4 regions of the Variovorax sp. GW821-FHT09B01 genome follow, and region 1 is predicted to be linked to each of the others. Evidence: predicted binding sites of a transcription regulator. Region 1 holds the regulator's gene; each other region holds the start of a gene.

The links. The regulator LexA, encoded in region 1, represses DNA repair genes until DNA is damaged. The targets are predictions, from matches to a motif close to ACTGTATNNNNATACAGT.
Region 2: the regulator LexA is predicted to act here: its motif matches at 1,818-1,835, upstream of AC07RV_RS13035 (PA0069 family radical SAM protein).
Region 3: the regulator LexA is predicted to act here: its motif matches at 1,952-1,969, upstream of imuA (translesion DNA synthesis-associated protein ImuA).
Region 4: the regulator LexA is predicted to act here: its motif matches at 2,298-2,315, upstream of imuA (translesion DNA synthesis-associated protein ImuA).

The regions. Positions count from the first base shown of each region.
Region 1 covers NZ_JBWKPQ010000002.1:309,061-313,025, forward strand. Annotated here, with positions in the region: gene AC07RV_RS08610 (D-2-hydroxyacid dehydrogenase family protein) at 1-857, opposite strand, end outside; gene AC07RV_RS08615 (hypothetical protein) at 1,113-1,496, opposite strand; gene lexA (transcriptional repressor LexA) at 1,674-2,348, opposite strand; gene AC07RV_RS08625 (asparaginase) at 2,421-3,383, shown strand; gene adk (adenylate kinase) at 3,456-3,965, opposite strand, start outside.
Region 2 covers NZ_JBWKPQ010000003.1:340,002-343,966, reverse strand. Annotated here, with positions in the region: gene AC07RV_RS13040 (efflux transporter outer membrane subunit) at 1-743, shown strand, start outside; gene AC07RV_RS13035 (PA0069 family radical SAM protein) at 694-1,791, opposite strand; gene AC07RV_RS13030 (GbsR/MarR family transcriptional regulator) at 1,915-2,502, shown strand; gene AC07RV_RS13025 (thiol-disulfide oxidoreductase DCC family protein) at 2,566-2,997, shown strand; gene AC07RV_RS13020 (SAM-dependent methyltransferase) at 3,033-3,965, shown strand.
Region 3 covers NZ_JBWKPQ010000007.1:18,360-22,324, forward strand. Annotated here, with positions in the region: gene AC07RV_RS20770 (Y-family DNA polymerase) at 1-1,154, opposite strand, end outside; gene imuA (translesion DNA synthesis-associated protein ImuA) at 1,123-1,938, opposite strand; gene AC07RV_RS20780 (CmcJ/NvfI family oxidoreductase) at 2,171-3,058, shown strand; gene AC07RV_RS20785 (2-hydroxychromene-2-carboxylate isomerase) at 3,073-3,681, shown strand; gene AC07RV_RS20790 (LysR substrate-binding domain-containing protein) at 3,693-3,965, opposite strand, start outside.
Region 4 covers NZ_JBWKPQ010000005.1:180,907-184,871, forward strand. Annotated here, with positions in the region: gene AC07RV_RS17650 (error-prone DNA polymerase) at 1-115, opposite strand, end outside; gene AC07RV_RS17655 (Y-family DNA polymerase) at 126-1,499, opposite strand; gene imuA (translesion DNA synthesis-associated protein ImuA) at 1,441-2,283, opposite strand; gene AC07RV_RS17665 (cation:proton antiporter) at 2,615-3,814, opposite strand.

The DNA of each region.
Region 1 (3,965 bases):
AGGCGCAGCAGCGCATGGCCCTGCAACGGCGGTTCGCTCTCGAACACGTCGATCGCCGCCAGGCCGGGGCGGCCGCGGTTGAGCGCGGCGAGCAGCGCATCGGGCTCGACCAGCTCGGCGCGCGAGGTGTTGACGAACAGCGAGGTCGGCTTCATGCGCGAGAGGTCCTCGAGCGTGATCAGGCCGGTGGTTTCGTCGTTGAGCCGCAGGTGCACGGACAGCACATCGGCCATCGCGAAGAACTCCTGGCGGCTCTGCGCCACCTGGAAGCCATCGGAGCGCGCCTTGGCGCAGCTCGCCTCGCGGCCCCAGATCACGACCTGCATACCGAAGGCCTGGCCATAGCGCGCCACGAGCTGGCCGATGCGGCCGTAGCCCCAGACGCAGAGCGTCTTGCCCTTGAGCACCGAGCCGAGCCCGAAATTGGGCGGCATCGAGGCCGACTTGAGTCCCGACTGTTGCCAGGCGCCGTGCTTGAGGTTGCTGATGTACTGGGGCAGCCGGCGCATCGCCGACATGATCAGCGCCCAGGTCAGTTCGGCCGGGGCCTGCGGCGAACCCGAGCCCTCGGCCACCGCCACGCCACGCTCGGTGCAGGCGGCCACGTCGATGTGGCTGCTGACGCGGCCCGTCTGCGAGATCAGCTTGAGCTTGGGGAGTTTCTCGATCAGCTGGCGCGAGATCTGGCTACGCTCGCGGATCAGGACGATCACATCGGCGTCCTTGAGTCGCACCGAGAGTTGACCGATGCCCTTGACGGTGTTGGTGTAGACCTTGGCTGCGTAGGCATCGAGCTTCGAAGCACAGTGCAGCTTGCGCACCGCATCCTGGTAATCGTCGAGGATCACAATATTCATGGCATGCCATTGTGCCTCGCAGCATGGAATCGGCGCGCCGTTGAACGTTTGGATACGGCCCCTGGGCCCCGAAAGAGGTGAAAACGGGGGCAAAGGCAGGAGAAGCAGGGGCAAAGGCGGGCAAAGGGGCGAGGTCGGCACTGCCTTCCCGACAGGGTTGAACAAACCGGCTGCTATGGTTTCTTCACACCCCTGAGCCTAGACCTTGCGCGTTCACGTGATCGAGCGACTGCGTGAAACGCTGGGCCGATGCTCTCAGTGCAGGTGCACGGGGCGGGGCGCCACGGCGGCGGCTTCGAGTGCCTCGAGCGCAGCGAGGCGGTCGAGCTCGGCGCACACATCCGCCATCCGGCCCGAAATCACGACGCGGTTGCTGTTGCGCGCGCCGCCCTGCTGGCGGTCGACGACGCGCACCACCCGCAGCGGACGCGAAGGCGCCTGCGCGACGGCTGCGGCCGTGACGGCGTTATGTCCGCTGTCACCGCGTGCCGTGCACGACGGCCGTACCGACACATAGCGCAGCTCGCTGGCGCACAGGTCGTCATCGCGACGGTGTGCGGGGCGGGCGGGCAACCAGCGGCTCGCGAGCGACTGCAGCGGCATCCAAAGATCGACGAAGGTGAGGAGGGCGATTCCCATGTGAACTCCAAGAAGGTTTGAGGTTGAACACAGGCAGGATTCGTTGTCATCGGGCGCAGCAGGGTGATGGCGACAAAGCGCCATACGCCCGCCACCTGCAGCGACCGGATGGGGGATGCGTGATGCGGATCCGCGAAACGGCTCGGCGATGCAGACCGCCGGGCCGGCTCGGCAGGCCTACATCAGCATGGTGTTTCGGATCAGGCCGACCGCGAGGCCTTCGATTTCGAAGGGCTCGCCGGGTTGGACCACGATGGTCGGGTAGTCGGGGTTCTCGGCATGGAGCTCGATCACCTGCTTGTTGCGCTTGAGGCGCTTGACGGTCACTTCGTCGCCGAGGCGCGCCACCACGATCTGGCCGTTGCGCGCTTCCTTGGTGGCCTGCACGGCGAGCAGGTCGCCGTCCATGATGCCGGCGTCGCGCATCGACATGCCACGCACCTTGAGCAGGTAGTCGGGCTGGCGCTGGAACAGCGTGTTCTCGACGTAGTAGGTCTGGTCGACATGCTCTTGCGCGAGGATCGGCGAGCCGGCCGCGACGCGGCCGATGAGCGGCAGCGCGAGTTGCGCCATACCGGGCAGCGACAGAGAGAACTGGCTGTTGCGCGATTCGGCGAGCGAGCGCAGGGCATCGCCCTTCAGGCGGATGCCGCGCGAGGTGCCGCTCACGAGTTCGATGACGCCCTTGCGGGCCAGCGCCTGCAGATGCTCCTCGGCGGCATTGGCGGAGCGAAAGCCCAGCTCGCTCGCGATTTCGGCACGAGTGGGCGGCGCCCCGGTACGGGCAATGGCGCTCTGGATCAGATCGAGGATCTGCTGCTGGCGGGCGGTAAGCTTCACGGCGAACTGCATGGTGGTTCCTTGCGGCACTGGCTGAACATCCAGTACCTGTATTTTTAACCAGTTTTTCAAAGTTGGCAAGCCATGGTGAATTCATCCCTCTCGAATCCGCGGTGCGTGGTGGTGCTCGGCACCGGCGGCACCATCTCGGGCCGCGCGGCGAACAGTGGCGACAACATCGGCTACACCGCCGGCGAGGTGGGCGTGGCCGACCTGCTCGGCGGCATCGAGGCGCCCGCTGGCGTGACGCTGGCGGCGGAGCAGGTGGCGCAGGTCGACAGCAAGGACATGTCCTTCGCGATCTGGCGCGCGCTGGCGCTGCGCTGCGCCCACTGGCTGGCGCAGCCCGACGTGGCCGGCGTGGTGGTCACCCATGGCACCGACACGCTCGAGGAGACCGCCTTCTTCCTCCAGTCGGTGCTGGCGCCGCGCAAGCCCATCGTGCTGACCTGCGCCATGCGCCCGGCCTCCGCGCTGTCGCCCGACGGTCCGCAGAACGTGCGCGATGCGATCGCCGTGGCCGCGACACCGGGCGCGCAGGGCGTGACCGCGGTATGCGCGGGCACGGTGCTCGGTGCCTTCGACGTGCAGAAGGTGCACACCTATCGGCTCGATGCCTTCGACGCGGGCGACGCGGGGCCGGTGGGCTACGTGGAGGAGGGCGAGGTACGGCGCATGCGTGACTGGCCGGCTTCGGAAGCAGGCGTAGCCCTCGGCCGTCTTCCCGAGGACGAGGCCGCATGGCCGCGCGTGGAGATCGTGATGAGCCACGCGGGCGCGAGCGGCGCGTTGATCCATGCGCTGCGTGCCGATGGCACGGCGGCGTCGCCTCTGCACGGCCTCGTGCTGGCGACCACCGGCAACGGCACGCTGCACCATGCGCTCGAGGCAGCGGCGCTCGAGGCGCAGGAGGCCGGCATCGCGGTGCTGCGCGCCACCCGCTGCACGCAAGGGCGCATCCTGCCCAAGCCGGGCGACCGCCTGCGCGATGCGGGCGCGCTGACGCCCGTCAAGGCGCGCATCGCGCTGACGCTCGAATTGCTCTGAAGTCGGGATGCCAAAGAAAAAGCCGCGTGCGGGCCTCGAGGCCCGCACGCGGCTTGCGATTCGAGCCGAGGATCAGCTGCTCAGTGCGGCCAGTGCACGTTGCGTGATCTCTTCGACCGTGCCCACACCCTGGATGGCGCGGTACTTCGGCGCGGCGGCCGGATCGGTCTTGGCCCAGGCCGAGTAGTAGTCGACCAGCGGACGGGTCTGCTGGCTGTAGACGTCGAGCCGCGTGCGCACGGTCTCTTCCTCGTCGTCCTTGCGCTGAATCAGTTCCTCGCCGGTCAGGTCGTCCTTGCCTTCGACCTTGGGCGGGTTGAACTTGATGTGGTAGGTGCGTCCCGAAGCCGGGTGCGAACGGCGGCCGCTCATGCGTTCGATGATGTCGCTGAAGGGCACGTCGATCTCGAGCACGTAGTCGAGCTTGACGCCCGCGGCCTTCATCGCGTCGGCCTGCGGAATGGTGCGCGGGAAGCCGTCGAACAGGAAGCCTTCGGCGCAGTCGGGCTGGGCGATGCGTTCCTTCACTAGATTGATGATGAGGTCGTCGCTGACCAGCGCACCCGCATCCATCACGGCCTT
Region 2 (3,965 bases), on a different contig from region 1:
ACGAGCATGCGCTCGCCACCCTGACCGGCACGCCTGCGCCTTCGTTCGCGCTGGCGACCGACCTGCGCGAGATCCGCCCGCCCGCGGTGCCGCTGGGCGTGCCCTCGGACGTGCTCGAGCGCCGGCCCGACGTGGCCTCGGCCGAGCGCGCGATGGCCGCGGCCAATGCGCAGATCGGCGTGGCGACCGCGGCCTTCTATCCGAGCATCCTGATCGCGCCCACGGTCGGCGTCGACAGCCGGCTGATCGAGTCGCTGTTCGATGCGCCCAGCCTGTTGTGGTCGGTCGGCGTGTCGGCCACGCAGGTGCTGTTCGACGGCGGCCGCGTGCGCGCGGGCGTGGACTTCGCGAAGGCCGGCTACGACGCCACCGTGGGCAACTACCGCCGCGTCGTGCTGACCGCGATGCAGGAGGTGCAGGACGGCATCGACGGCCTCGCGGCGCTCGAGCGCGCCACCGCCCAGGCGCAGTCGGCCGTGGCGGCCGCGCGGCGCGTGCTCGACATGGCCAACAGCCGCTACGAGGGTGGTGCCTCGACCTACCTCGACGTGATCACCGCGCAGCAGTCGCTGCTGACGGTGGAGCGCCAGGCCGCGCAGCTGCAGGGGCAGCGCCTGCTGACCTCGGTGTTCCTCGTGAAGGCGCTGGGCGGCGACTGGTGCGGCGACGGCAACGCGGACGCCGCGCTCGCATCTAGAACAGGCTGCCCTGCCCCGGCGCGCCAGGTGGCCGAAAAGCGCTGAGGTCGAGCGCGATGCGCTCGCGGTTGAAGCCGATGCGCGCGGTCGCCTTCTCGAAGCGCTGGCGCAGCAGGTCGGCCCACAGGCCCGTGCCCTTCATGCGCGTGGCGAAGTCGGCGTCGTAGTCCTTGCCGCCGCGCACGTCGTGGATGCGCGCCATGATGCGGTCCGCGCGCTGCGGGTAGTGCAGCGCCAGCCACTGCTTGAACAGCGGCGCCACCTCCCAGGGCAGCCGGATCATCGTGTAGAAGGCGCTGCGCGCGCCCGCCTCCCAGGCCGCCTCGAGCACCTGCTCCATGTCTTCCGTCACGAACGGAATCTGCGGCGCCACGCTCACGCCCACCGGCACGCCGGCCTCGGCCAGCGTGCGGATGGTGCGCAGCCGCCGGTGCGGCGCCGCGGCGCGCGGCTCGAGCTTGCGCGCGAGTTCGCCGTCGAGCGTGGTCACGGTCACGTACACCGCCGCCAGGCCGCGCGCGGCGGCCGGCGCGATCAGGTCGAGGTCGCGTTCGATCGCGCTGGACTTGGTCACCAGCCCGAAGGGGTGGTTGACCTCCGACAGCAGCTCGATCAGCGAGCGCGTGATGCGCAGCTCGCGCTCGATCGGCTGGTAGCAGTCGGTGGCCGTGCCGATCGCGATGTGGCTGGGCCGGTAGCTCTTGCGGCCCAGCTCGCGGCGCAGCACCTCGACCAGGTTGCGCTTGGCGATCAGCTTGGTCTCGAAGTCCAGCCCCGGCGAGAGGTTGAGGTAGCTGTGCGTGGGCCGCGCGAAGCAGTAGATGCAGCCGTGCTCGCAGCCACGGTAGGGGTTGATCGAGCGGTCGAAGTAGATGTCGGGCGAGTCGTTCTCGTTCATGGCCGACTTCACGTCCTCGAAGCGCACCTCGGTGGCCAGCGGCTCGAGCTCGTCGGCCTCGGCGGCGTTTTCCTCGAGCGTGCCCCAGCCGTCGTCGAAGGCATCGCGCTCGTCCTTCGAGAAGCGGTGCGCGAGCCGCGTGGCAGCGCCGCGGCCCTTGATGGCCTGGATGGGGATGTAGGCGGCGGGTGGCATGGCGCAACTCCTTCGCGGGTCGGTTCACTGTTTAAACATACAGTATTTCACCATTCCGACGGGTCACGTCGATTTTTCTATTTCTTTCTTGACAGAAATTTCGGAAGTCCTAGACTCCAGCGCATGGAACTCACCGACATCCAACGCAAGTTCGTCCTCCACTGGGGCGAGATGGGCTCCATGTGGGGCGTCAACCGCACCGTCTCGCAGATCCACGCGCTGCTGTTCGTGCACGGCAAGCCGATCCATGCCGAGGAGCTGTCCGACACCCTGGGCGTGGCGCGCTCCAACGTGAGCAACAGCCTGAAGGAACTGCAGGCCTGGAACCTGGTGCGCGTCACCCACATGCTGGGCGACCGGCGCGACTACTTCGAGACCAGCGTCGACGTCTGGGAGCTGTTCCGCACCGTGGTGCGCGAGCGCAAGGAACGCGAGTTCGACCCCACCATCCGCGTGCTGCGCGAGATCGTCGCGAGCCCCGACTTCCAGAAGGAATCGGCCGATGCGCAGGACCGCATCCGCTCCACCATGGACCTGATGGCCAAGCTCGCGACCTGGGCCGACGAGATGCTGCGGCTGTCGCCCGGCACGCTCGACAAGGTGCTGACGCTGGGCGCGAGCGTGCAGAAGTTCGTTCGCGGCGATGCGCCCGCGCCCGCCGCCGGCAAGGATGATCCCGACGCCCACCATGCGAGCCTGCCGATGATCTGAGGCCGGCTCTTTTTTTGCCCATTCATTTCTGTTTTGACAGAAATATCGAGAATAAAGAACACCATGTCCCGCTCCACCGCCATCGCCTACCCGCTGACCGTCTACTACGACGCCACCTGCCGCCTGTGCAGCGCCGAAATGGGCGCGATGAAGGCGCGCGACGCGGCCGCGCGGCTCGTTCTGGTCGACTGCTCGCCGCCGGATTTCGAGGCCGGCCCGGCGCCGCGCGGGGCCCTGATGACCGCGATCCACGTGGTCGATGCCGCCGGCCGCGTACAGGTCGGCGTGCCCGCCATCCGCGCCTGCCGCGAGGCGGTCGGCCTGCCCAACGGCGGCGCCCTGCTCGACCTGCCGCTGGTCGCGCCGCTGGCCGATCGCGCCTATGCCGCGCTGGCGCGCAACCGCCAGCGCCTGCCCGGCTGGTTCGTGACCCTGCTCGCCGGTCCGGTCGCGAAGGCCTCGCGCACCTGCGCCGACGGCCAGTGCCGGCTCTGACATCCGCACCGCCTTCCCCACGAGGAGTTCACCGCATGCCCAGCGTCTTCCAGCCCGATTTCCGCCTGCCGCACACCGCCGATGCCTCGGCCCCGGTCAGCCGTGCCGAAACGCAGGACTACTTCACCGAGGTCGCCACCGACTACGGCGCCTGGAGCCCCAGCTACAACATGCACTTCGGCTACTGGCGCGCGGGCCTGAATCCGCTGCGCCGCGAAGGCATGCTGGTCGAGATGAACCGCGAGGTCGGCCGCGCGTTGCGGCTCGGCGAGCGCCCCACGGACGACGGCCGCCACTGCGTGCTCGACCTGGGCTGCGGCGCAGGCGCCACCGCGCGCACGCTGGTCGGCGACGACCGCCGCCTCTATGCCGTGACCGTCACCAACGTGCCGGTGCAGAACCGCATCGCCGCGCGCCTCGACGCCCAGGCCGGTGTGGCCGACCGCATGGCGCACCTCGAGGCCGACTACACGCGCACCGGCCTGCCGGCCGCGCAGGCCGACGGCGCCTGGGCGCTCGAGAGCGCCTGCTATGCCGAGGGCACCGCCAAGGCCGACTTCGTGCGCGAGGCCGCGCGCCTGCTCAAGCCCGGCGCGCGGCTGGTGGTGGTCGACGGCTTCCTGCTGCGCCGCGAGCCCGGCCGCCTCGCGCGCTGGCTGCACCGCCTGTGGGCCGACAGCTGGGCCGTGCCGACGCTGGCCGTGCGCGCGGACTTCGTGGCCGCGCTGCGCGAACACGGCTTCGAGGACATCGAGGTGCGCTCGCTGCGCTGGCGCGTCGCGCCGAGCGCGCTGCACATCCCCGCGCTCGCCACCCGCTTCACGCTGGCCGAGCTCTGGAAGGCGCGCGGACGCCTGAGCCCCTGGCGCCGCAAGCACATCGTCGCCAGCTATTGCGCGCTCGCGCTGGGCCTGTTCTGGCGCGACTTCGACTACTGCATGGTCAGCGCCACGCGGCGCGCCGACTGA
Region 3 (3,965 bases), on a different contig from region 1:
ATCTCGAGGCGCAGCGGCTCGGGCAGCAGCCAGGCGGGATAGAGGGCATCGGGCTGCTGGGCCGGTGCCGCGGCGGCATCGCGTGCCCGTGCCTTGGGTGCCGTGGACTTGATGCCGCTGCGGCCCAACGCCGGCCGCCAGACCTGCGTGTGTTCGGGTTGATGATCCGCCCGCGCCCGCGGCACCAGCACCTGCATCGCCCCCAGCCGCACGCTCAGCCGCTCGACCATCTCGTGCAACTTGTCCCCCTTGCGGTTGTCCTCCGGCAGAAAACTGGTGCTCGCCCCGGCCCACGGATCGGTCTCGAGCGAGCGCAGCTTGAGCCAGCTCGCGGGCGCGGCGAGCGTGGCGAGAGCCAGCTTTTCGGACAGCAGGCGGCGCAGGTGCGCGAGGTCCTGCGTGGGCTCGGCGGTGCGCACCGCGATCTGCTGGGTCGGCGGCAGGTTCACGCCGTTGAAGCGCTTGAGGTCGAGCGTCCATTCCAGCTCGAGCGCGCGCGCGCCGCGCTGGCGTGCGCGCAGCCAGATCTGCAGCGCCGACAACAACCGGTTGGCCGACCACATCAGCTCGGGCGCGGTCTCGGCCAGCGCGGGCAGCTCGAGCTTCTGCTCGAACACGTCGGGCAGCGTGAGCCAGGCATGGCTTTCGGGGCGCAGGCCCCAGGCGATGTCGAGCGCGGCGCGCAGCTCGGCGCCGAAGCGCCGCGAGAGCCCGCCGCGCGGCAGCGCCGCCACCTCGCCCCAGCTGCGGCAACCGAGCCGCGCGAGCGCATCGAGGTGCTCGCGCGCGGCGCTCAGGGTGTCGAGCGGCAGGCCGGCGGGAATCTCGGGCGGCCGTTTCTCCTCGCGCACGAACAGCCGCAGCCGCGCCAGCGCCTCGAGGCTGGTGGCGCCCTGCGCGCCGCGCAGCACGGCGGCGACAGGCACAGGGTTCTCGTTGAGCAACTGACGCATCAGCGAGGAACGCCCGCCCCACAGGCGCTCGCAGGCCGAGACCTCGAGCATCAGCGCCTCGTCGAGCCAGCACACGTGCGGCGTGTAGCGCAACGCCCACCAGCCCAGCGCCTCGGGCGTGGGCATGGCATCGGCGGCGGCCGTGGCGGCACCGGCCTCGGCCTGCGCCTCAAGCGACCACTGCAAGGCGATCCAGTGCATTGGCGCCTCCTGCCTTCCATGCGTCGATGCGCACCACGTTGGCGGCCGGCGGTGCTTCCACCGCCTCCACCGCCACAGCGCCCTGCTGCTGCGCGCGCAGCTTGCGCCGCAGCCGCGCGGCCGCGAGCAGTGCCGCCATGCGCTCGCCGCGCGCCGGCAGCATCACCGGCGCGGCCAGCGGCGGGCCGCGGCGCTTGAGGATGTGCAGCTCGATCTGCGTCGGGTCGGCCTCGCAGCGTGCGATGCGCAGCCGCAACCGCGCGGGCGAGGCCGACTGCGCCACGGCCTCGGGCCGGCAGACGAACAGCAGCGCCTCGTGCTGCGCGGCCGCGAGCTGCAGCCGCCGCAGCTCGCCCACGCGCGCCTGCGGCAGCCAGGCCAGCACCGCCCCCACCTCGGCGCAGCGCAGCGCCTGCTCGCAGGCCCACAGCCGCGCGGCCGCGGCCTCGCTGCGCACCCACATCAGCGCCTCGGGCCGCAGGCCATGGGCCGCGAGCGAGGCGCCGAAGGGTTCGCGCGGCGGACCGATCAGCACCACGGGGCCGCCGCGCACCGCCACCGACTGCACCAGCGCGGGCAGCAGCAGCCGCCAGACATGGTCCTCGGGCGCGGCCTGCAGCAGCTCGCTCATGGCGCCGACCGGCCAGCCTCCGCCCGGCAGCTGCGCGTCGAGCGCGGCATGGCCGGTGCCGATGACCTGCGCGTCGGCGCTGCCGAGCTCGTCGGCATGCCAGACGCCGCGGCCGGCGACGGGAGAGAGGGAGGCGAGGGAAGGAAGGCCCATGATGAAACTGTTAACTGTATTTTTATCCAGTATTTCAAGGGTTCGCAATCGGGTCGGCAAATTTCTTTGCAGGGCCCTCTTTCCCATTCCAATGGCTCATGCGATGGCGCCAAGATCTCGTTTGAAGCCCCGCGCCGAAGCCGCTCCAATGGCTTCACGAAGAATGGTCCTCGTGGCCGCGGCGGATGGGCCGCCGCGGTCGCCAGCGGGCCATGTCCCAGGAGCCCCAGGAATGCACGCCACCCTTTCCCATTCCCCACCCGCCGGCTCGGCCATCGCCGCCGCGCCGCTGCCCGCCAGCGGCGACGTCGAGGCCGGCCTCAACTACCTGCGGCCGACCGCGCTGCGGCCCTACAGCTACGCCTTCACGCCGCCGCCCGGCCTGCCCTGGGAGAGCGGCGAGTACGAGCGGATCGCGATGCCGATCGCCGATGCCCGCGGCCGGGCGACCCACATCGAGCGCGAGGGCTTCGAGCTGCGCGAGGCGCCCACGGCGGTCGCCGACTTCCTCGACGACGCCGAGGTCCAGGCCGTCTACTACCCCGAGCTGGCCGCGCTCGCGCTCGCGGTCACCGGCGGCGCGCGCGCCCACGTGTTCGATCACCTGGTGCGACAGCGCGAGCCCGAGCGCACCGCGCTGAACTTCGGCCGCGGCAAGACCGACGGCAAGGCCGCCGCCAACGGCCGCATCCACAACGACTACACCGAGGAATCGGGCCGGCGCCGGCTCGCGCTGGTGCTCGCGAGCGCGGCCGAGGCCGCCGCCGTGCGGCGCTACTGCATCGTCAACATCTGGCGCTCGATCGCCGGGCCGGTGCTCGACACCCCGCTGGCCGTCTGCGATGCGCGCACGGTGATGGCGCGCGACCTGGTGAATGCCGAGGTGCGCTATCCGAAGCGCACCGGCGAGATCTACCTCGCCACCCATGCCCCCACCCACCGCTGGTCGTACTTCTCGCGCATGGACCGGCACGAGGCGCTGGTGTTCAAGCAGTACGACGCGCAGCTCGGCGGCGTCGCGCGCTTCACGCCGCACGCGGCCTTCGACCATCCGCTGGCGCCGGCCGATGCCCCGCTGCGCGAGAGCATCGAGGCGCGCTGCCTGGTGGTGTTCGAGTGAGGGAGGCCATGGCCATGAACGCACCCACGCTCGACTTCTGGTTCGACTTCGGCAGCAACTACAGCTATCTCAGCGCGATGCGCATCGAGCAGGCCGCCGCCGCGCATGGCGTCGCGCTGCGCTGGCAGCCCTTCCTGCTCGGGCCGGTGTTCCGCGCGCTGGGCTGGGAGACCTCGCCCTTCGTGCTGCAGAAGGAAAAGGGCGACTACGTCTGGAAGGACATGGTGCGCCAGTGCCGCAAGTACGGCCTGCCCTGGCAACGGCCCAGCAACTTCCCGCGTGCCGCCGTGCTGCCGCTGCGCATCGCGCTGGCCGGCGCCGGCCAGCCGTGGATCGGCGAGTTCTGCCGCCGCACGATGCGGCTGAACTTCGCCGAGGACCGCGACATCGACGCGCCCGAGACCATGGCCGCGCTGCTTGCCGACATGGGCCTGCCCGCGCACCGCGTGATCGACGAGGCGCTGTCGGACGCCAACAAGCTGCGCCTGCGCCGCCAGACCGAGACCGCGATGGAAAAAGGCATCTTCGGCGCGCCCACCTTCTTCGTCGGCGACGAGATGTTCTGGGGCAACGACCGGCTCGACGATGCGCTGGCATTCGCCCGCGCGCAGGCCGGCGCCTGAACCCCACGGTCTCAGCGCGGCGCGGAGCCCTTCGCTTCCGCCACCAGCCACTCGGCCACGTGCCGCACTTCCTCGCGCGGCTGCGGCTCGGCCTGGATCAGCCAGTAGGCATGGCCCGAGGGCTGGGCCGGCAACGCGGCCTCCACGCGCACCAGCCGTCGGTCGTCGAGCAGCGGCTGGATCAGCTCGAGCCGCCCGAGCGCCACGCCCTGCCCCGCCATCGCGGCCTGGATCAGCTGGTCGTACTGGTTGAAGCGCAGCATGCCGCGCGGCTTCGCGTCGGC
Region 4 (3,965 bases), on a different contig from region 1:
GAGCCGAGTAGCCCAGTTGCTTTGCCCTCTCGACGAGCTCTTCCGGGCGGCTCGCCCCACGCAGGAAACTGAAGTTGCTCACGCACTTCAGCTCGGCATAGGCGGGCAATTGCATGGCGGCGCGCTCAGGCAAAAGTGCCGTGAAGAAACCAGGCTGTATCTTCCGCCGCCAGCCGCATCTGGAAGATCCAAAGCACGCCTGCATGCTCGCTCAAGGCCACCCAGTAGTCGCGCGCGACATGGCCTGTGCGCTCATCCGTCGCTGCGGCTGCGCTGCCGTCCTCGCCATCCCCTTCGGCTTCCGCAGCTTGCGTTGTTCGATCCCACCAACCGCCTTCGACGCGATGCGGCCCGGCGAGCAATTGCAGCACGCCCTGATAAATCGGGCGGTTGTCTTTCGTGGCCAGGCGCAGCGGCTTCGACAGGATGAATGTCGGTTGCGGCACATCCACGAGCCTGCACCGGCCGCGTGGTGTCGCCTCTGGCGCAGGACGCCAGCGACACATCCACTCCATCCGATGATCTTCGAGGACGACCGGGCGAAGCACCCTTTCGGGGCCAAGGCGTGCGGCAACGCGCTCGAGCACCAACGCCAAGCTCTCGCCCGATTGCCGGGCTTCAGGCAGCATCGAAAAGCTTTTCTCTTCCAGCGGATGCACCTCGGTCGCCAGTAGCTCAAGGTCACCCACCGGCGCCAACAACTCGATCTTGGCTACGTGCTCTGCCAAGAGCCGCATCAGATGCTCCGTAGCCCGTGTGGGCTGCGCCGTGCGCACCGTGAGTTCGCCGCCATCACCCGCGCTCCTGGAGCGCATGGCATCGTGGCACCAGCGCAGCGTGAAAGCGGTGACGCCCGATCGCCGGGCGGCGAGCCAGCCGGCCAACTGCAGCATCAATCGCCGTGCGCCGAACAGCATCGCCGGAGCATGCTCGACACGGGCCATCAGCTCGAGCTTCGCGGCAAAGGTCTCGGGCAGTTGCGCCCAGGCATAGCTTTCGGGGCGCAATCCGTATGCCTGGTCGAGCGCCGTCAGCACCTGGGCATCGAAGCGCCGGCTCAGCCCTCCACGCGGCAGCGCTCTCACGTGTCCGAGGGTCTGGCAGCCCAGGCGCGCCAGCGTCGCCTGATGCACCGCGACGTGGGTCAGTGTCTGCAAGGGCAGCGCGTCCAGCAACTGTGCCAGTGGCTTGACAAACCCGTTGGACAGGCCGGCACGAGCGAGCGCTAACGCGGCGAGGCTCGTGGGGGCCCAGGCCAGTTGCCGTACGCCCAACTCGGCGCATTCATCGCGCACTCGCAGCACCAGACGACGCTTACCGCCGAACAAGCGCACGCTTTGCTCGACTTCCATGGCCACCGCTGGGCAGTCCAGAAGCGCTTCGAGGACGGCAACGCGCGGTGTGAATTGGAGACACCAGGTCGCCAGACCCTCGAGCGCTTCAGTGCGCCGCTGCGGGCCGTCCGGAAGCTTGTCCGGAAGAAGTGCTGCCCACAGCATGGGAAAGCTTTCTCGAGTGGCTCGCCGCGATCAGATGGCTCGGGCGCGTCAGACGTGGCGTGAGGATGTCCTCGAGTCCACCAGGGATCGAGGGCAATCTCAGCTCCCCCTCGTGAGGTGGGCCTTTGCGCTTGAGCAGATGAATGCACAGCTCCCAATCGAGGCTGAACCGCGCCTGCAAACGAAGCGGTGCGGCCGAAGCCTCATGCTCGGCCGCCGCTGGACGAAAAAGGATCACCGGTCCATCACAGCTTTGAGCGCACACCTGCAACCGGCGAATTTGCTCCTGCCGGGCGTGAGGCAGCCATCCAAGGAGCATGCCCACCGCATTGGCTTTGATGAGTTGCTCGATGGCCCACAAGCGTTCGAGCGGCTTGTCGGCCTGGATCCATACCAACTGATGCTCGTCGAGTCCGAGGTGAAGGAGTCCCGGCAGGTGAGGCGCCTTCGGCGGACCGACCAACACGATCTGCTTGCCCTGCGCCACCAACGCGCGCATGGACGGAGCGCACAGACGCCACTCAAGCGCTGTGGGTTGCAACTGCAGCACCTCGGTCAACGACTGGCAGGGCCAGCCGCCTCCCGGCAACTGTGCGTCCAGTGTCGCGAAGCCGCTGCTCAGCGTCGTCGTCACAGGACTACCCATTGCGTCGCCACGCCAGAGCGCGGCCTCTATGGCAGGGGACAACGTGAGCGGGTCACGCGAGATCCTGCCTCGTGACACCGGCGACAGACGGGCCGGCGGCGGGTCTTCGCCACCAGCCCATGACAGGGAGATGGCCATGAAAGGCTCCGATTACTGTATGGACATACAGTATCCTAAGAGCGTCTGGCTTTAGCAAGAATGTTTACAAATTTCTTCGTCGACGGGTGTTTGGAAGCAGGGGCGCCTCTGAATCGAGACCAGGCATGGAGAGCGGCGTCGTCAGCGTGAAGCCTTCTGGCGAATGCGCCGACTGAAGAGGGTCACTGGATAGGCGTAGAACGTGGTACTCGCAAAACTGCCTGGGGATCGCTGCATGACCCGTCAAGATTTTGAGCCGCATTCCCCCAGAACCATCTAACGGCGATAGCAAGGAACCCGCGCAGGCTCACTCGCCAGCGAGGCCCTCCGCTCAGCGCGACCGAAAAACGATGTCTTTCATGCGCTGCAGCTTGGGCGACACGACCGGCACCGTCAGCATGGTGCTCGCCACGGCCATGATCAGCAAGGCCGTGAAGGTCTCGTTGGTGATGATCGCCTTGTCCAGCAGGACGTTGGCAAAAATGATCATGATGAGGGCTTTGGTCTGCAGCAGCCAGCCGATCAGCGAGGCTTCGCCCGGTTGCCAGCGCAGCAGCCGCCCCGCCAGGCGAAGCCCGATCAGCTTGCCAGCCACCGACGCGACCAGCAGCACGGCCGCAACGAGAAAGACCTCCGTGCCGCCCACCTGCCAGTTGGTACGCAGGCCGGTGCTGAGAAAGAAGACCGGCATGACCACGAGCAGCACGTTGTGACGCAGCCAGTCCATCTGCTGCTGGTCAAACCATTCCGCGTCCATCACTGCGCCGGCGATGAACGCGCCCACCATGTAGTGCAGGCCCGACCAGTCGGCACCGAGCCCGCAGGCCGCGAGCCATATCAGCCCGGCGTACCAGCGATCGCGCTCGGGGACGCGGACCATCAGCCGGCGGAACAGGATCGAAGCGACGGCGAATACTGCCAGGAAGCCTGCCTGCCTGCCGACCCGCTCCCAGTCCATGAGGATCAGCGCCAAGACGCCCCAGATGGCGATATCGTCCAGGCTCGCGTAACGCAGGATGCGCTGACCGATGGGCTGGCGCAGGATCTGCAGCTTCTCCATCAGCAAGATGAGAATAGGTAGGGCCGTCACGGCGCACGACATGCCGATGCCCAGCACGAACTGCCAGGACGTCCCACCTGCCCCCATCCAGCCGGGGTAGGGGAGCAAAGCAAGCGCTGCCAGCGCGCCGAAGGCCAGCGGTACGCCGAGCGCCAGTCCTGCCGTGACGCCACTTTCGCGGCGGTGCTCCCAAGCCTTGCGCAAGTCGAGCTCGATGCCTGCGATCCAGACGAACATCATGACGGCCCACTGCGCAACGGCGTTCAGCGACTGGACAACGGGCCCGTTGAAGACGAACTTGTAGTAGTCGGGAAACACCGCGCCCAGCACGCCTGGCCCCAGCACGATGCCAGTGATGATCTGCACCACCACGAGCGGCGCGAAGTACTCGGTGCGCCCCAGACGCCAGACAAGGTACGGTACCGAAAAGATGATCAACATGGCGACGAGGAAGATCTCGGAAGTGGTCATGCAGAACGGCGCCGGCGAACGGGAAGGAATGAAAGAGGGCTCAGTCTGACATGGCACCAGCCAGTCAACGGATTGGTTCAGCTGGCCGTGATGTCGATGGCTGCGCGCCCGTCATCGACATGCGCGTGAAACGACCAAGACTTGCTGCACT